One region of the Blautia segnis genome, then DNA from elsewhere that is predicted to be linked to it. Evidence: riboswitches for the same ligand, from Rfam matches in the RefSeq annotation. Region 1 holds a riboswitch; the other holds the start of a gene.
The links. Region 1 has a riboswitch for FMN ahead of H8S54_RS15445 (ECF transporter S component). Riboswitches for the same ligand answer to the same signal wherever they lie in the genome.
Positions count from the first base shown of each region.

Region 2: linked by a shared signal. The riboswitch ahead of H8S54_RS18730 (4Fe-4S binding protein) and the one ahead of H8S54_RS15445 (ECF transporter S component) in region 1 are both predicted to bind FMN.

Region 1 is NZ_JACOOT010000036.1:90,874-99,038, reverse strand. Features, by position in the region: gene H8S54_RS15470 (DegV family protein) at 1-436, shown strand, start outside; gene H8S54_RS15465 (DUF975 family protein) at 536-1,411, shown strand; gene H8S54_RS15460 (Tex family protein) at 1,487-3,646, shown strand; gene H8S54_RS15455 (DUF1294 domain-containing protein) at 3,648-3,911, shown strand; gene H8S54_RS15450 (mechanosensitive ion channel family protein) at 3,986-4,894, shown strand; FMN riboswitch at 4,959-5,095, shown strand; gene H8S54_RS15445 (ECF transporter S component) at 5,276-5,911, shown strand; gene H8S54_RS15440 (NUDIX hydrolase) at 5,927-6,541, shown strand; gene H8S54_RS15435 (hypothetical protein) at 6,689-7,219, opposite strand; gene H8S54_RS15430 (carbohydrate-binding family 9-like protein) at 7,454-8,077, shown strand; gene H8S54_RS15425 (helix-turn-helix domain-containing protein) at 8,153-8,165, opposite strand, start outside.
Region 2 is NZ_JACOOT010000004.1:59,354-67,518, forward strand. Features, by position in the region: gene H8S54_RS01900 (MFS transporter) at 1-971, opposite strand, end outside; gene H8S54_RS01905 (sugar transporter family protein) at 968-1,138, opposite strand; gene H8S54_RS01910 (LacI family DNA-binding transcriptional regulator) at 1,350-2,378, opposite strand; gene H8S54_RS01915 (helix-turn-helix transcriptional regulator) at 2,521-2,997, opposite strand; gene H8S54_RS01920 (hypothetical protein) at 3,253-3,672, shown strand; gene H8S54_RS01925 (hypothetical protein) at 3,728-3,949, shown strand; gene H8S54_RS01930 (winged helix-turn-helix transcriptional regulator) at 4,153-4,506, opposite strand; FMN riboswitch at 4,520-4,633, shown strand; gene H8S54_RS18730 (4Fe-4S binding protein) at 4,738-4,887, shown strand; gene H8S54_RS01940 (SIR2 family NAD-dependent protein deacylase) at 5,171-6,034, shown strand; gene H8S54_RS01945 (M14 family zinc carboxypeptidase) at 6,088-7,107, shown strand; gene H8S54_RS01950 (EAL domain-containing protein) at 7,142-7,795, opposite strand; gene H8S54_RS01955 (MYG1 family protein) at 8,079-8,165, shown strand, end outside.

The DNA.
Region 1 (8,165 bases):
GTGGGCAGAGGCGCATAAACTGAATCTGCATCATTGGTTTTTTTCCACAGATCTGACCTTCTACATCAGAGGAGGCCGTATTTCCAAAACAAGCGGATTTTTTGGCACAATGCTGAATATTTGTCCGCTTTTGAATATGGATGATCAGGGCAGACTGATTCCAAGATATAAGATTCGTACCAAGAAAAAAGTAATTCATGCTATTGTGGACAAAATGGAAGAATATGCAGAGGGTGGTCTTGATTACTCCGGTAAATGCTATATTTCTCAGTCTGCCTGCATTGAAGATGCAAGAGAAGTTGCAAGACTGGTAGAGGAGCGTTTTCCTAAGCTTAACGGAAAGGTTGAGATTAACAGCATTGGAACTACCATTGGAAGCCATACAGGCCCAGGTACTGTGGCCTTGTTTTTCTGGGGAAGCAAGAGAACTGCATAGTTGGGGACTGTTTTCCCAATTTCAAACACGCTCTGATTTTCAGGCCGGGATGTACTAAAATCCCGGCTTGCTGTTTCACTGCAAAGGAGAATGATCATTATGAAAAAAAGAAGAACAAAGGAGATAAAGCAGCAGGCGAAAATGGCACTGCAGGGACATTTAGGTACTGTTATTTTAGGACTTCTGGCAGTATACGGCTTGAATATGCTGGGAACGATCCTGTCTACAACGCTGTTCTCAGGAACTTCAGTGCTTGATCTTGTTCTGAGTGAGGTGTTTTTGCTGGTTGTATCTCTGATCGTGGGTATCATAACAGCAGGATTTGGATATATGCTTCTGAATATTTCCAGAGGAAAAGAATTCTCACTGGGTGATCTTGGATATTTTTTCCGAAATCAGCCAGACAGAGTCATCATTGCCGGATTTGTGCTGGCACTGATCCAGGTGATCACAGCCATTCCCTACTATTATGTAAGCTATACCACAGATCCGGGACTAACAGTGGAGGAACAGCTTCAGTGGTTTTCTACTATATTCGTACTTCTGGCAGTCAGCACTTTGCTGAATTTCCTGATTTCCATTCCGTTTGCCATGACCTATTTTCTGATGGCAGATGATCCGGATCTTGGGGGAATTCAGGGGCTGAAAGAGAGTGCACGCCTGATGAAGGGCAATATGTGGAGATATATCAAGCTGAATCTCAGCTTTGTCCCGCTTTTGTTTTTATCTGTATTTACTTTTTATATTGCACTGTTCTGGATCATGCCGTATATGGAGATGTCGCTGGTTACCTTTTACCGGGATCTGAACGGCGAGCTGGATCACAGACTGCCGGGAGACGGGTACTATGGCGGAAGCGGCAGCTTTTATAATGGATACAATGCAGGCAGTGATGATCCGGGAAACGGATATGATTCGGAGAATCAAAGCGGTTACAGGAATGACCGTGAGGATGATTATAATTCGGAAGCATAAAAGATGCTGCAGAAGTATTTTGCAGTATCAAAAATTCCGGAAAATGCAAGACAAGCAACAAGAGGAGATTGAAAAATGGATATTTTACAGGTGATCACCCAGGAACTTGGGGTGGAAAAATGGCAGGTAGAGGCTGCTGTGAAACTGATTGATGAGGGAAACACCATCCCTTTTATTTCCCGATACAGAAAGGAAGCTACCGGAACCTTAAATGACGAGCAGCTTCGTAATCTGAATGAAAGACTGACTTACCTGCGCAATCTGGAAGACAAAAAGAAACAGGTTCTTTCCAGCATTGAGGACCAGGGCAAGCTGACAAAAGAGCTGAAGGAGCAGATCCTTGCCGCCCAGACCCTGGTTGTTGTGGAGGATCTTTACCGCCCATACCGTCCGAAGAGACGTACCCGTGCCACCATTGCCAAGGAAAAAGGCCTTGAGCCACTGGCAAACATCATTATGCTTCAGATGACAAATAAGTCCATCGAGGAAGAAGCAGAGGCTTTTGTATCCGAGGAAAAAGAAGTAGCTTCCGTGGCAGAGGCTATTGCCGGTGCAAAGGATATTATTGCGGAGCATATTTCCGATGAGGCGGATTACAGAATCCATATCCGTGACCTGACCGCAAAGAAGGGAACTATCAGCTCGGTGGCAAAGGATCCTGAGGCACAGTCTGTTTATGAAATGTACTATGACTTCGAGGAGCCGGTGAAGAAGCTTGCCGGCCATCGTGTGCTGGCGCTGAACCGCGGTGAGAAAGAGAAATTCCTTACCATCAAAGTTGCAGCTCCAGAAGAAGATATTATCCGTTACCTGGAGAAACAGGTAATCACCCGCGACAACCCGTTTACCACACCGATTCTTAAGGAAGTAACAGAGGACAGCTACAAGCGTCTGATCGCCCCTGCAATTGAACGTGAGATCAGAAGTGACCTGACAGAGAAGGCAGAGGACGGCGCGATCAAAGTCTTCGGCAAAAACTTAGAGCAGCTTCTGATGCAGCCTCCAATCGCTGGACAGACTGTACTTGGCTGGGATCCGGCCTTTCGAACCGGATGTAAGCTGGCAGTTGTAGATCCTACCGGAAAGGTACTGGATACCACTGTTGTTTACCCAACAGCACCTACCAATGAGAAAAAAATCCGTGCTGCTAAGGATACTGTTGAGGGAATGATCAAAAAATATGGCATTTCTCTGATTTCTGTGGGAAATGGCACGGCTTCCAGAGAATCTGAGCAGGTAATCGTGGACATGCTTAAGGAAATCCCGGAGGCAAAAGTTCAGTATGTCATTACAAATGAAGCAGGTGCTTCTGTTTATTCAGCAAGTAAGCTGGCAACAGAAGAATTCCCTAATTTTGATGTGGGACAAAGAAGTGCAGCTTCTATTGCAAGACGTGTGCAGGATCCGCTGGCAGAGCTGGTTAAGATTGATCCCAAATCTATCGGTGTAGGTCAGTATCAGCATGATATGAACCAGAAGAAGCTGGGCGAGGCACTGACCGGAGTGGTAGAAGATTCTGTAAATAAAGTTGGTGTAGACTTAAATACAGCTTCTGCATCCCTTCTTGAATATATTTCCGGCGTTTCCAAAGCTATAGCTAAGAATATTGTTGTTTATCGAGAAGAGAACGGTCGTTTTACTACCCGAAAAGAGCTTCTTAAGGTTGCTAAGCTAGGACCGAAGGCATTTGAGCAGTGTGCAGGCTTCATGCGTATTACAGGCGGAACCAATCCACTTGATGCTACCAGTGTACATCCGGAGAGCTATGAGGCTGCATCCCGTCTTCTTGAGAAGCTGGGATATTCAGCAGAAGATATTGCAGGAGGAAAGCTGGCAGGACTTGGAAGACAAATTAAGGATTACAAGAAGCTGGCAGCAGAGCTGGAAATTGGTGAGATTACACTTCAGGATATTGTAAAAGAGCTTGAGAAGCCTGCCCGCGACCCTCGTGACGAGATGCCAAAGCCAATCCTTCGTACTGATGTTCTTGATATCAAGGATCTGAAGGAGGGCATGGTTCTGAAAGGAACTGTCCGTAATGTAATTGATTTTGGTGCCTTTGTGGATATCGGAGTGCATCAGGACGGACTTGTGCATATTTCCCAGATGAGTGAGAAGTTTATTAAACATCCTCTGGAAGCAGTAAGCGTAGGAGACGTTGTGGAAGTACGTGTACTTGGCGTGGATGAGAAAAAGAACCGCATCAGTCTTTCCATGAAAGGTCTGAACAAATAAAATGATACAGAATGTATTGACCGTATATCTGACTGTTATCAATCTGATTGCCTTTGGCATGTACGGGGTGGATAAGCAAAAGGCAATCCGAAAGCAGTGGAGAATTCCGGAAGCCCAGCTGCTTGCAGTAGCTGCCCTTGGTGGTTCTGTGGGAGCAATTCTGGGAATGCAGTTTTTTCATCATAAGACCAGAAAGTGGAAATTTCGTGTGGGTGTGCCGCTGATTCTGGCAGTTCAGCTGATATTGTGGAGAATGGTACAGTAAGCGGTGGATAAACAAGTGGAAGCAGGCCGATGACTGTGGAAAACGTTTGACGATGAGAAGCGGGAGATGATAATTTGGAAGAACAGGTAATTGAAAATGCAGTTCAGGAAACGGTACAGGAAACCGTAGATAAGGTCAATTTCAATATGAGTCAGCTCAAGGCTTACTTTAATGGACACATTCCGGATTTAATCGAGTTCGGGATGAAGGTGGTTTTATCAGTTCTTGCTTTTTATGCAGGAACGAAGCTGATCAAGTGGTTCCTGAAAATAACAAAAAGATCCATGGAAAAGGCTGGCGTAGATAAGGGAGTTGCCCAGTTTATCTGCTCCTTCGGAAAATTCCTGTTATATCTGATTCTGATCTTTAATATTGCTACTTATTTTGGCGTGAAGGAATCTTCAGTTGCGGCTCTTCTTGGAACTGCCGGTGTTACGATTGGTCTTGCTCTTCAGGGAGGACTGGAAAATCTGGCAGGTGGTGTAATGCTGTTACTGTTTAAACCTTTTCAGGTAGGTGATTACATTATTCAGGACCAGTCAGGTGGTACAGAAGGCACAGTGTATAAAATTGAGATGTTTTATACAACCCTTACAACAGTAGATAATAAGCATGTGATCATTCCAAATGGCAGGCTGTCCAACAGTACTATCATTAATGTAACTGCCCAGGCTTTGCGTAAGCTGGAAATTAAAGTAGGGATTTCCTATGATTCCGATATTAAAAAAGCCAAAAAGCTTCTTTATCACATTTTGCAGGAGGATCCCGGCACAAAGTCAGATAAGGAGATGCAGGTGTTTGTAGATGAACTGGGAGACAGCGCAGTGGTCCTGGGGCTTAGGGTCTGGGTCCCTACAGAGAAATACTGGAACATCAAATGGCGCCTGAATGAAAAAATAAAAATAGCATTCGATGCTAACGAAATTGGAATTCCTTATCCCCAGATGGATGTGCATGTGGTGGAGAAAAGAACGGAAGAATAAAAAAATATTTTTACTTCTTCTTGAAATTACCGCTTTTCTATTGTATAATCCATATGAATAAAGAAAATTTCTTCGGGGCAGGGTGATCGAGAGCTTGAATATCGAAATTCCCTACCGGCGGTATAGTCCGCGACCCGCTTAGGCGGCTGATTTGGTGAAATTCCAAAACCGACAGTAAAGTCTGGATGAGAGAAGAACGCGCAGAATGATCAGATAAGTTGATATTTATTTGTACGTACTCATTGCCCCGGAAGAAATTCCGGGGCTTTTTGTGTGGATGGAAATAGCTGTTTGCTGCAGTGCTGGAAAAGATCCTAAGATTTTCTATTCGCATACTTGCAGAAATTTTCTTTAAATATTATAATTTAAGGAGTGACGAGTATGAGCGAACAAGTAATCAGAAATGGAAACGTAATGGAACGAAGCCGAACCAGAACCATTGCCCAGGTAGCAATGTTAGGTGCTGTGGCCGGCGTACTTATGAATTTTGAGGTGCCGCTTCCTTTTCTTGCTCCATCCTTTTACCAGCTGGATTTTTCCGAAATTCCGGCACTGATTGGTTCCTTTGCAATGGGACCTGTAGCGGGCATGCTGATCGAGCTGGTGAAGATTCTGGTTCATCTGGTAACCAAAGGAACTATGACAGCAGGTGTTGGAGATGTGGCGAACTTCATCTTTGGCTGCTCTTATGTAATTCCGGCAGGCCTGATCTACCGCTACCAGCATAAGAAAACAAGAACACATGCAGTTGCCGGAATGGCAGTTGGTGTAATTCTTACCACTATCCTTGCATGCTTTATAAATGCATTTGTTCTTCTTCCGGCATACGGAAAGGCATTTGGAATGCCGGTTCAGGCATTTATCGAGATGGGCGCAGCAGTACACAGTGGTGTTACGAACCTTCTTACCTTTGCAATTATGATTCTTGTGCCATTTAACTTATTTAAATACACATTAACCTCAGTGATCGTATTCTTTATTTATAAAAGAATTCGTGTAATCCTTCGCGGTGACTGATGAAAAGAGGTTCCTATGGGAAAAATCAACAGCATTACCAAGCAGACAGATAACCGTTATGTAAACCTTTATAATGTAAAGGCAACCAGTGTACATAACACACCTGTGAATTACTTCGTGGCATCCCGTGCCAGAGATGTGGAGAGCCTGAAGCTTGTAACCCGCAAAAACAAACCAGATGGCGTAATTATTTACAGTATTTACGGAGAAAACCACGACAAGGTGGTATTGATTCGGCAGTATCGCTACACGCTGGGAGATTATATTTATGAATTTCCGGCAGGACTGGTAGAACCGGATGAGAATTATCATGAGGGCGCAGTTCGTGAGATGTACGAGGAAACAGGCTTAAAGCTGGAACCGATTCCGGTAGCAGAGGCTTATCAGAAGCCTTATTTTACCACGGTAGGGATGACAGATGAATCCTGTGCGACTGTGTACGGATATGCCAGCGGTCAGATCAGCTCCAAGGCCCAGGAGGCTACGGAGGAGATTGAGGTTGTTCTTGCGGATAAAGAAGAAGTGAAGCGTATTTTACAGGAGGAGAATGTGGCAATCATGACTGCCTATATGCTGATGCATTTTCTGGAAGATAAGGAGCCATTTGCATTTTTGAATCAAATAAAATGATGATATCAGGGTCAAAAGCGTTGGATCTTAGCATTAGATTGTAAATTAAAAAATCCCCGGGAGTTTTCAGAAGCTGAACATAATTGGAATGCTTCGTGAAATGAATCCCCGGGGATTTTGTTTTCTTATTATGCAATTGAAACGATGCTATTCATAAACCTCCATATCCGGCTGGGCGCTGTCTGAACCGTCAGAACCATCTGCTCCGGAGTCAGCACCAGGAGCTACATAATCCCAGTTGTTATCTTCACTTGGCTCATAGCCATCGCCGGGAGTCTCTGTGTAATCCGGAATCGCAGGAGCATCTCCTCCGGAAGTATCCCCTCCGGAAGTATCTCCGGAGCCATCACCGGTATCCTCAGAAGGATAAGTGATCTGATCACTGCCAGAAGAATCGCCGCTGTTTGCAGGATCTGAGCTGTCACCGGAAGTATCAGGTTCATAGTAATCCTGGCTGTTGTCATAAGAAGTATCATAGTTGCTTTCCTGGTTATAAATAGGAAATTCTGTTTGTTCGGCAGCAGCTTCTGCTTCGGCAGCTGTCTCAGGTGCTTCTACCAAAGTAGTCTTGGCTGTAGGAACCCGGCTCTCCTTTGGAACTACCACGGAAATTCCAAACATAGCCACGCTAAGCAAAATGGCTGTGGAAGCAATGCGAAATTCATCTCTGTATTTCATAAGTATTTTACCTCATAAGTATGTTCAAAACTGTTTTATTCAATCAACGTCCCCATTATAACATATCTGCAGCAAAAAATGTAAAAAAGATATAGAGCATATTTTGGAAATATAATCTAAAACAATTCCTTTTTCAGCGGAAATGGAAGTAGAAATATGGTATACTGAAGTATATTTAAACAGGTTTTATAACAGTGCAATGGCTTTAATAAAAATATAGAAAAGAGGATGGTTATGGGATTACAATATCATGTGAAAAAAATAGAACGAAAAGAGCAGATTGAACAGTGTGAAAAGTTCTTTATCAATCAATATATGTGGAACAGCAAACAGAACCCACTTGTCTATGGATGGATGGGATATGTGGAAGGGGAAGGGCTGTTTGTGAAAATGGTTTGCGAAGAGAAAAATCCTCTCAGACGGTATTGCAGGCATAATGATCCGGTTTATACAGATAGTGCAATGGAAATTTTTCTTGCTTTCCCAGAGGAAAATCAGGCGCTTTCAAATGAATGTATGTATACAAATTTTGAGATCAATGCAAATGGTGCAATGCTTGCCAATTATGGACGCGGGAGAAAAAGCAGATGCTCCATTAGCGAAGAGCAGTTTGCCATGACTGGTGTGAAGGCAGCTGTAGAAGAGAATAAATGGTATCTGGAGGTACTTTTCCCGGAAGAATATCTCAAAGAAATCTGTGATTTTGAAGAAATAAAAAAGGGCAGAAGCTTTTACTGTAATTTCTATAAAATTTCAGAGTCAGAGGAAATTCTGCATTTCGGAAGCTACTCTCCCATTGAAAGTGAGAAACCTGATTTTCACCTGCCGGTCTGCTTCGCAGAGGCAGTGATGGCATAACAACACCATTGGAGGAGTACAAGCAGCCCTGGTTTTGATGTTATGGATTAAGGACAGGAAACTTACAAGTTTGGCTCAAAAACTCAGG
Region 2 (8,165 bases), on a different contig from region 1:
ATGGAGTTTGCGCTGAAAACAAGGCCCTCTGCGCGGATGCCGGATTTCCAGTCGTTGTACTCAACTGTGTCAGCAAGCATTCCGTACATAACACCGGAAAGAGCTGCGTTTCCAACACCTTTGATGATTGCTGCAATGTAAAGAACTGCATAGCTGGTTGGATTTAATAGTACCATTGCATATCCGATGAAGGAAATTGCAACACCGGAGATGGCGATTTTCTGTTTACCAATCTTGCGGATGATACCTGTGCATACTGCAAATGCTGCGAAGGAAGCGATGTTCTGGAAAATGGAAAGGTTTCCAATCAAGCTGTCATCGTTCATAATGTACTGTGCATAGTATACGTTTACACCGATAAAAGCGTTTACTACGCTGTTTAAAAAGAAGATTGCAAGAAGAATCATCCAATATTTGTTTTTAATAAGGCTTTTCAGAGCCTGTGGGATGTTGACTTTTTCTTCAGATCCGGCTTTCTTTGCTTCTTCGGTAACTGCTTCTTTGGTGGTGAAGAATACGATCAGGAAAAAGATGATCGCAACGACACCGTAGATCAGGAATGTTTTCTGCCATGCGGAAGAATCATTTCCGAAATATTTAACAAGTGGAAGAGTTGCTGCGTTTACGACCATACCGCCGCCAAATGCGAATACCATTTTGGAAATATTCAGATAGCCGCGCTCGGTTTGGTTCTTGGTCATAAGAGCTGCAAGGGAACCGAATGGCAGGTTGATCGCTGTGTATACAACAGTTACTGCCAGGTTGTAAGTGAGGAACGCATAGATGATTTTACCTGTGGTTCCAAATCCGGTGCTGTGAACATCAGGACCAGTGATACTGCAAAAGGGATACACCACCACAGGAGCCAGGGTCTTGCTTTGCCGTGTTTGCTGTGGATCTTTTCCATCAGGGAGCCAACGATCAGGTCGCTGACGCCGTCCAGGAGACGGGAGATCAGAAGAATGGTTCAAACCACACCTGCGCCAAGTCCTGCAACATTTGTGAGGAAATAGGTGAAGAAGGAGTTGACTGGTGTGTACATCATGTTGTTTGCGAAATCACCGACGCCGTAGCCGATACGTTCTTTCATATGCAGGGAACGGTTTTCGCCTTCGTATGCATTTTCTGTGCCTTTCATTTTGTTTACCTCCGTACGTTTTCTTAAACTTGTTTTAAACTTTATAACTATATTTTAATCATAATTCAACAAAAATTCAACAGAATAATCACAAAAACAGGGTTTTCTCTGTTTTATATAAAGGAATTCTGTGGAATTTGAACATAATGATGTAAAAATAGGACGGATTTAAACGATTCTGTTTAAATCCGCCCTGGATGAGGGTGTTTGTTTACAGGCTTTGTCTCAGCAGAATATCTGGCTGTGCGTAGATTTTGACCCGGGTAGTCCACTGCTGATGGATTTCTTTGTCCAGCAGGTCCATGGCCATGGCAGCGCGCTCAGCATGAGGGATTCTGACCTGAGTCAGTTTGGCACCGGAAAGGATGTAATCGGGAATTTCGTCAATGCCGATTGCTTTTACACGGTCAGGAAATTTGATTCCCCGCTTGCGAAGAGCGGTAGTGACGCCAATGGAAATCTGGTAGTTTTCAAAAAGAAATCCTTCCGGGAGGGGATTGTGCTCCAGCCAGGTGAGCATATTTTCGGTAATCGTGGGAATGTTGTGGCCAAGCTTTATGATATCGCTTTTGGCGGGCATGTGGTCGTTGCCGATCATGGTGTTGCGGAAAGCATCACGCCGTTTCTGGAAATTGTAGATACTTTTGCCGGTGCACAGGTATTTGATATCGGATGCACCTGCCTGGTACAGAAGGTTCAGGCTGTTTTTCACCGCGCTTTCATTGTCGATGCAGACGCTGTTGTATTTGCCGTCGGGGGCTTCGTAGTCGTAAAGGACAATGGGCTTGTTGATTTTTTCCAGAATGGGATAGTCAGCAGGCTGCATTTCCGTGGCAAAAACAATGACGCCGGCAACAAGCTCGGTGTTGCATTCTTCGATAACCACATTGGTTTCGTATTCCGTTTCATTAATGTAGGAAAGGCCGTAGAGATAGCCGCGGGTTCTTGATTCTGTGTCAAAGGTGCGCAGAACTTCGGTCCACAAATCCAGCTCCGGGTCGCAGACAACCTGTTTGCGGTGGTTGATGATGAGCACCTTGATCAGACGGTGCGGTGCGTCGGGACTCTGGAAGGAGGAGTTTTCCGGGAGCACGCCGCCGTTGTTTTCCAGTTCTTTTATGCATTCCAAAACCTTCTGGCGGGTCTGTTCGTTTACGCCGGGTTTGCCGTTGACTGCGAGGGAGACGGTGGCTTTGGAAATGCCAAGATGTCTGGCGACATCGACCATTTTTATTTTCATAGGGATACCTGCCTTTCCGGGGAAAATGTGGTTGGTGAAAATTGCTTACGGGTGGAGCTGTATGGTTTGCTCATGTTTATATTTAAACATTTTAAACTATTGATTTAAACAAGTCAAGGAGGAAAACAGGCGCATATGAAGTCTAATTCTGGTTGGCGGGCACTTCCTTCTCTACCCACAGCTGAAGTGCTTCAATAGCCCGGGAAACTTTCTCCAGATTCTCCTGTATATTGGAAAAATCAGGAAGTTCGTCCTCGGAGATTTTCCCATCTCTGGATATTTCAATGAGGCGGTTGGTAAGCGGGTAGACCGCATTTAAGGAGGCAACGGTTTCCAGAATGATTGCTGGAAGCTCGGTCATCTCTATAGAAGGAACGTATTTCATACCGATCGGACATTCATGTGAGCAGTAGTAGTTGCAAAGCTCCGGGGCATTGTAAACCTGGGACATGCGGATCACGTCCTCGGGGGCAGGCTGTACCTTCTCATTTTCGATGCGCTCTAAGCGGTCCTCGGAAATAAATGCGAGAAGTTCAGAGGCTTTTTCCCGGGGGAGGTTGTCTTCCTCACGCAATTGCTGGTAAATGGTTTTATTTTCTCTGGTGGATTTTCTTCCCATGGATTTTTCCTTTCCCTGCTGTATTACGAACATTTCGGATGCGTTTGGTTTTTTGTGCTGCGTTGAAATTCATATTACGCAGCGTCTGCGGAATAATTGGGGTTATTCCGCAATAAATGCGGTGTATTTTCCCAGGCAAAAACACTATAATCATCCCATAAAGTTCAATACAACATCTGTTAAAGATTACAGAAAGCTTTTTAAACTGGCTTTCCGGACTGGATTTAGTATAACACGAAAGAAGAGGGAAATGAAATGGAAGGTTACAATTTACAGAAAGAAATGAGTGAAGCGATACAGGCTGGTGAAAACGCATTGTGCAGCCTGAGGACAGCAAGGGAAGAACTTCAGAAAGCTGGGAACTGGGGAATTGTGGATTTGTTTGGAGGCGGATTTATTACAAACCTGATCAAGCATTCCAAAATGGATAACGCTTCCCACCTGATGGAAAATGCCAAGTATGATCTGAAGAAGTTCCAGAAAGAGCTTAGGGACGTGACGATCAATACGGATTTGTCAATTGACTGCGGCGGTTTTCTTACCTTTGCCGATTTTTTCTGGGACGGCGTGGTTGCCGACTGGCTGGTACAGTCGAAAATCAATGATGCAAAGTGTCAGGTCGATGACGCGATTGCACAGGTAGAGCAGATTCTCAGGAGACTGAAGCAGTATTAAAATTTTGAATGGCAAGCTAAATTATTGATTAGATAGAAAAAATGGAGGAAAAATTATGTTAACACTTATTATAATCGTTTTAATTCTCATGGCAATTTGCAGACCGCGTCGCTACAGAGGCTTTGGCCCGTATCACCATCATCACGGCCCGTTCTTTGGACCTCCGATGGGTGACCCGAGAGGCCCTTATGGTCCTATGTGCGGCGGCCCTTTTGATCACGGCCCTGGCGGACACAGAGGTCCTGGCGGCCCATTTGGCCATGGTCCAAGATGGTAAATGATTTACAGAGAAAATATTAGAATTGGAATTTGATGACTGGAAATGTCTCTAACATTCTATGTGGAATGCAGGGACATTTCCGGAGAACAATTCAGATTATAAGGATAAAATCCGGAACTTTAATTCTTTGTCAAAGTTCCGGATTTTTTTATGCGTAAAAAGTAATTTGATTTATTTCTTTCTTTGATTATGGAATAAATTTAGGAATACTGCTTCTTATAATTTTCTCCCCAGGCCCACATTGCATCCATGATGGGCTTCAGGCTGTAGCCAAGCTCGGTCAGGGTGTATTCTACTCTTGGCGGCACTTCGGCGTAAACCTTGCGGGTGAGAAGTCCGGATTCTTCCATCTGGCGAAGCTGTGAGGTGAGAACCTTCTGAGATACCGTGCCGATGGATTTGCGCAGCTCACCGAACCGCTTGGTGCCAGTAAGCAGATCGCGGAGGATGAGCACCTTCCATTTATCGCTGATGAGAGTGAGGGTAGTCTCCACGGGGCAGGCTGGGAGATTGGGAGCTGTGGACTGGGATGTTGATTCATTATGTTTTTCCATTGTGATGATACAAATAGTTCTTCAGGACAAGGTGAAATTCCTGACCGGCAGTATAGTCTGCGCGCCATATGGCTGATACGGCGAAATCCCGTAACCGACGGTAAAGTCCGGATGAAAGGAGATAACAATGAATACAGAAACTGTAAAAATTGAGAATGTAAATAAAGATAATAATTTTAAAGAAAAAAATAAGATAATGCTTCAGGTGAGAATGCTGACAATGACGGCTGTATTGGCTGCAAACTATGTTATTCCGTCTGTCCACAGAAATGTATTGATATTAGTAAAATTCCGGTGGAAATCGATCAGAATCATTGTCTTCACTGTGGAAGATGTGTGGAAACTTGTCCTGCTCAGGCAATTATGAAGAGAGGACAATAATCGGAGAAAGGACTGGATAGTGGCAGGTATGAACCAAAATGAGAGACGAATTTTCCTGATTTAAGAGCTTTTAAATGAGCGGGAGAATGAAAATTATGGAACAATGTCCATTCCAAGAGAGCGGGAAGATCAGAAACTGCTTTTGCGCGGGCTGATGAATGTTCGAGTGCCGAAGAAAATAAATCCCAGATTTTTGCAGATCCAGGACGAATATTTGAGGGCAGAAATGGAAGAAAAGAATATTCTATTTAAAGAAAAAAATCAGTTATTTTACAGAAGAAGGATGGCGAAGATCCAGCAGCTGAAAGAGGCGATTGAAGAAGCGGATGCGGTTGTGATTGGTGCAGGAGCCGGGCTTTCTACTTCAGCTGGGTTTGTATATACAGGGGAACGATTTTCGAAATATTTCGGGGATTTTACAGAAAAATATGGATTTGAGGATATGTACTCAGGCGGATTTTATCCATTTGATTCTTTGGAGGAATATTGGGGGTACTGGAGCAGATATATTTATATTAACCGATATATGAATGCGCCGAAGCCAGTGTACGAGAATCTTTTGAGGCTGGTACAGGAGAAGGACTATTTCGTGCTTACAACCAATGTGGATCACTGTTTCCAGAAAGCTGGTTTTGATAAACATAGAATGTTCTATACACAGGGAGATTATGGCCTCTGGCAGTGCAGCAGACCATGCCATCATGAGACATATGATAACCGGAAAATTGTGGAGAAAATGGTAGAAGCACAGGGCTATACTGTGGCAGCAGACGGCACATTACTTGCTCCGCAACGCGCTGCACTGAAAATGACAGTTCCGTCAGAATTAGTACCTCATTGTCCAAAATGCGGCGCTCCAATGACCATGAATTTACGTGCGGACAGTACCTTTGTGGAAGATGATGGATGGCACAAAGCTGCCTCCAGATATGATGATTTCATCCGCAGACACCAGGGAATGAAGGTCCTTTTCCTCGAGCTTGGAGTGGGTTATAACACTCCCGGCATTATCAAATATCCTTTCTGGCAGATGACCGCAGGCAATCCGAAGGCTGTTTATGCATGTATCAATTACAGAGATGCCGCCTGCCCAACGGAATTACAGAACCAGGCGATTTGTATAGAGGGAGATTTTGAGAGATTGTGACTATGTAGCCGCTAATATATTAGCAAGGGAAGTATGTTTTGCAGGAGTCGCTCATGAAATATTATCAGAAAGCAGTTTCTACTCCGGGAATACCGTACTATACATATGAAGAAATGCAGCAGGATCTTGCCGCTTTGCAGGCGGAGTATCCTGCTTTTTTGCAGCTGCATTCTGCTGGGAAAAGTGTAGAAGGAAGAGACATTACAGAAGTAATTCTGGGAAATATAGAAAGCAGATTTCATATTCTGATACAGGCTTCCATGCATGCTAGGGAATATATGAATACAATTCTGATGATGAACCAAATAAATGATTATTTGCGGCAAAAAACTGGAAAATGTTTGGAAAATCAATCCTGTAAGCGATACGCTTCATTTCAAGATGTATATGGAATTCATACATTTTCCAGAGATAAAAAGTATATTCATAGAGCTCTAAATAACATCCAAGACATATGCTTTCATATCATCCCCATGGCAAACCCCGACGGCGTCACATTATGCCAAAATATGAATGCAGCACTGGCAAATCCTATCGTAAAAAAGTGTGCAGCAAGCAGGCAGGAAGCAAATAATTTTATCCAGAGGTGGAAAGCTAACGCCCGCGGCGTAGACCTAAACCGAAACTTCGATATAGGCTGGGCGTCCTACATAGGCGCACCTGCTCCATGCGGAGAAGGCTATAAAGGCCCATCCCCAGCCAGCGAACCGGAAACCCAGGCCATTCTTCACACTGCCAGCAAATACAAGTTTGCCTGCTGTATTTCCTATCATTCTTCCGGAAATCTCATTTATTGGGACTACGGCTGTCGCGGAAATCTCCGCCAAAAAGAACTGGCTCTTGCCAACTATGCATCCACCATAATTGGCTATCCTCTCCATTCTACCATCCAGGATGCCGCAGCCACCGCAGGCTGCAGCGACTACTTTGTTCTGAAACTGAAAATCCCCGCTATAACCATCGAAACCGGAGCCGGAGAATGCCCGTTAAGCACAGAAGAATATCCCGAAATTTATAAGAAAAATAATAATTTATGGATAAATCTGTATAGAGTAATGCAATATTTGATATAAAAAAGGGGCGCCTGATTTTCAGGTGCCCGATGTCTTATGCAATCAATTCCTCAAATTTCCCCATCTCCATAGGCTTGTAATAATAATACCCCTGCAGTTCATCGCAGCCTTCCTGAATAAGGAAATCCACCATTTCTTTGGTTTCTACACCCTCACAGACGATAAATTTGTTGGTGCGTTTCAGCAGGTGGAAGATTTCCTGAAGTACGATTTTGCCTTTCTCAGTAAGGTCATCAGAGAGGAAACGCTTGTCGATTTTTACCTCGTCAGACGGAATTTCGTATTTCTGGATCAGCTGCAAAACCTTTTTCGTAAAGGTATGGATCTTCCGGAAATAAACCGGAGAGACATTTAAAGACAGCGGCAGCAGTTTCAGTCCTGCGCTTCTTCTGTTTGCAAGCCACTGGAAAGCCGCCTCATAAACATAGTAATCCAGAGCCTCGATTTCCCCTGTTTCTTCCAGAATCGGAAGGAAACTATCCGGGAACCACAGCTCCCCATCTGCACGTTTCCAGCGAATCAGCACCTCGGCACTGGCAATTTTCTGGCTCTTTCCGCTGATCTTTGGCTGGAAATAAATCTGGAATTCTTTTCGTCCAAGCGCTTCCAGATAATGGCGCTGTTTTTCCAGTCCGCATACTTTATTAATGATGTAAAAGTGATTAAAATCTGTTAAGTTTAAAGGCACGAGGAACCCTCCTTTTTTGAATGGTTACAGGAACGGACATACTGTGCAGGCAGGTGTCCGCAGTAAGTTTGATTACAAAGGTTAGTATAGCCTAACGAGTAGTATAACACTCATTCCAGGAATACGGTATAGAAAATACCTTGTTGATAAACTTTTTCAGTATTCAAAACAGGAGGGCGTTTTTTGCAGGGGAAAAATATCTTCAACAGCATTTATTTTGTCAAAGGCCTGTGTTACAATGCTTTAAGTACATATGAATATAGAAAGAACGGTAAAAAAATTTATGAGCAGTTTATCAGAACAGATAAAGAAAAACAATGCGTCTGCATTCACCCACAGTGGAAAATTCCACGCAGACGACGTATTTTCA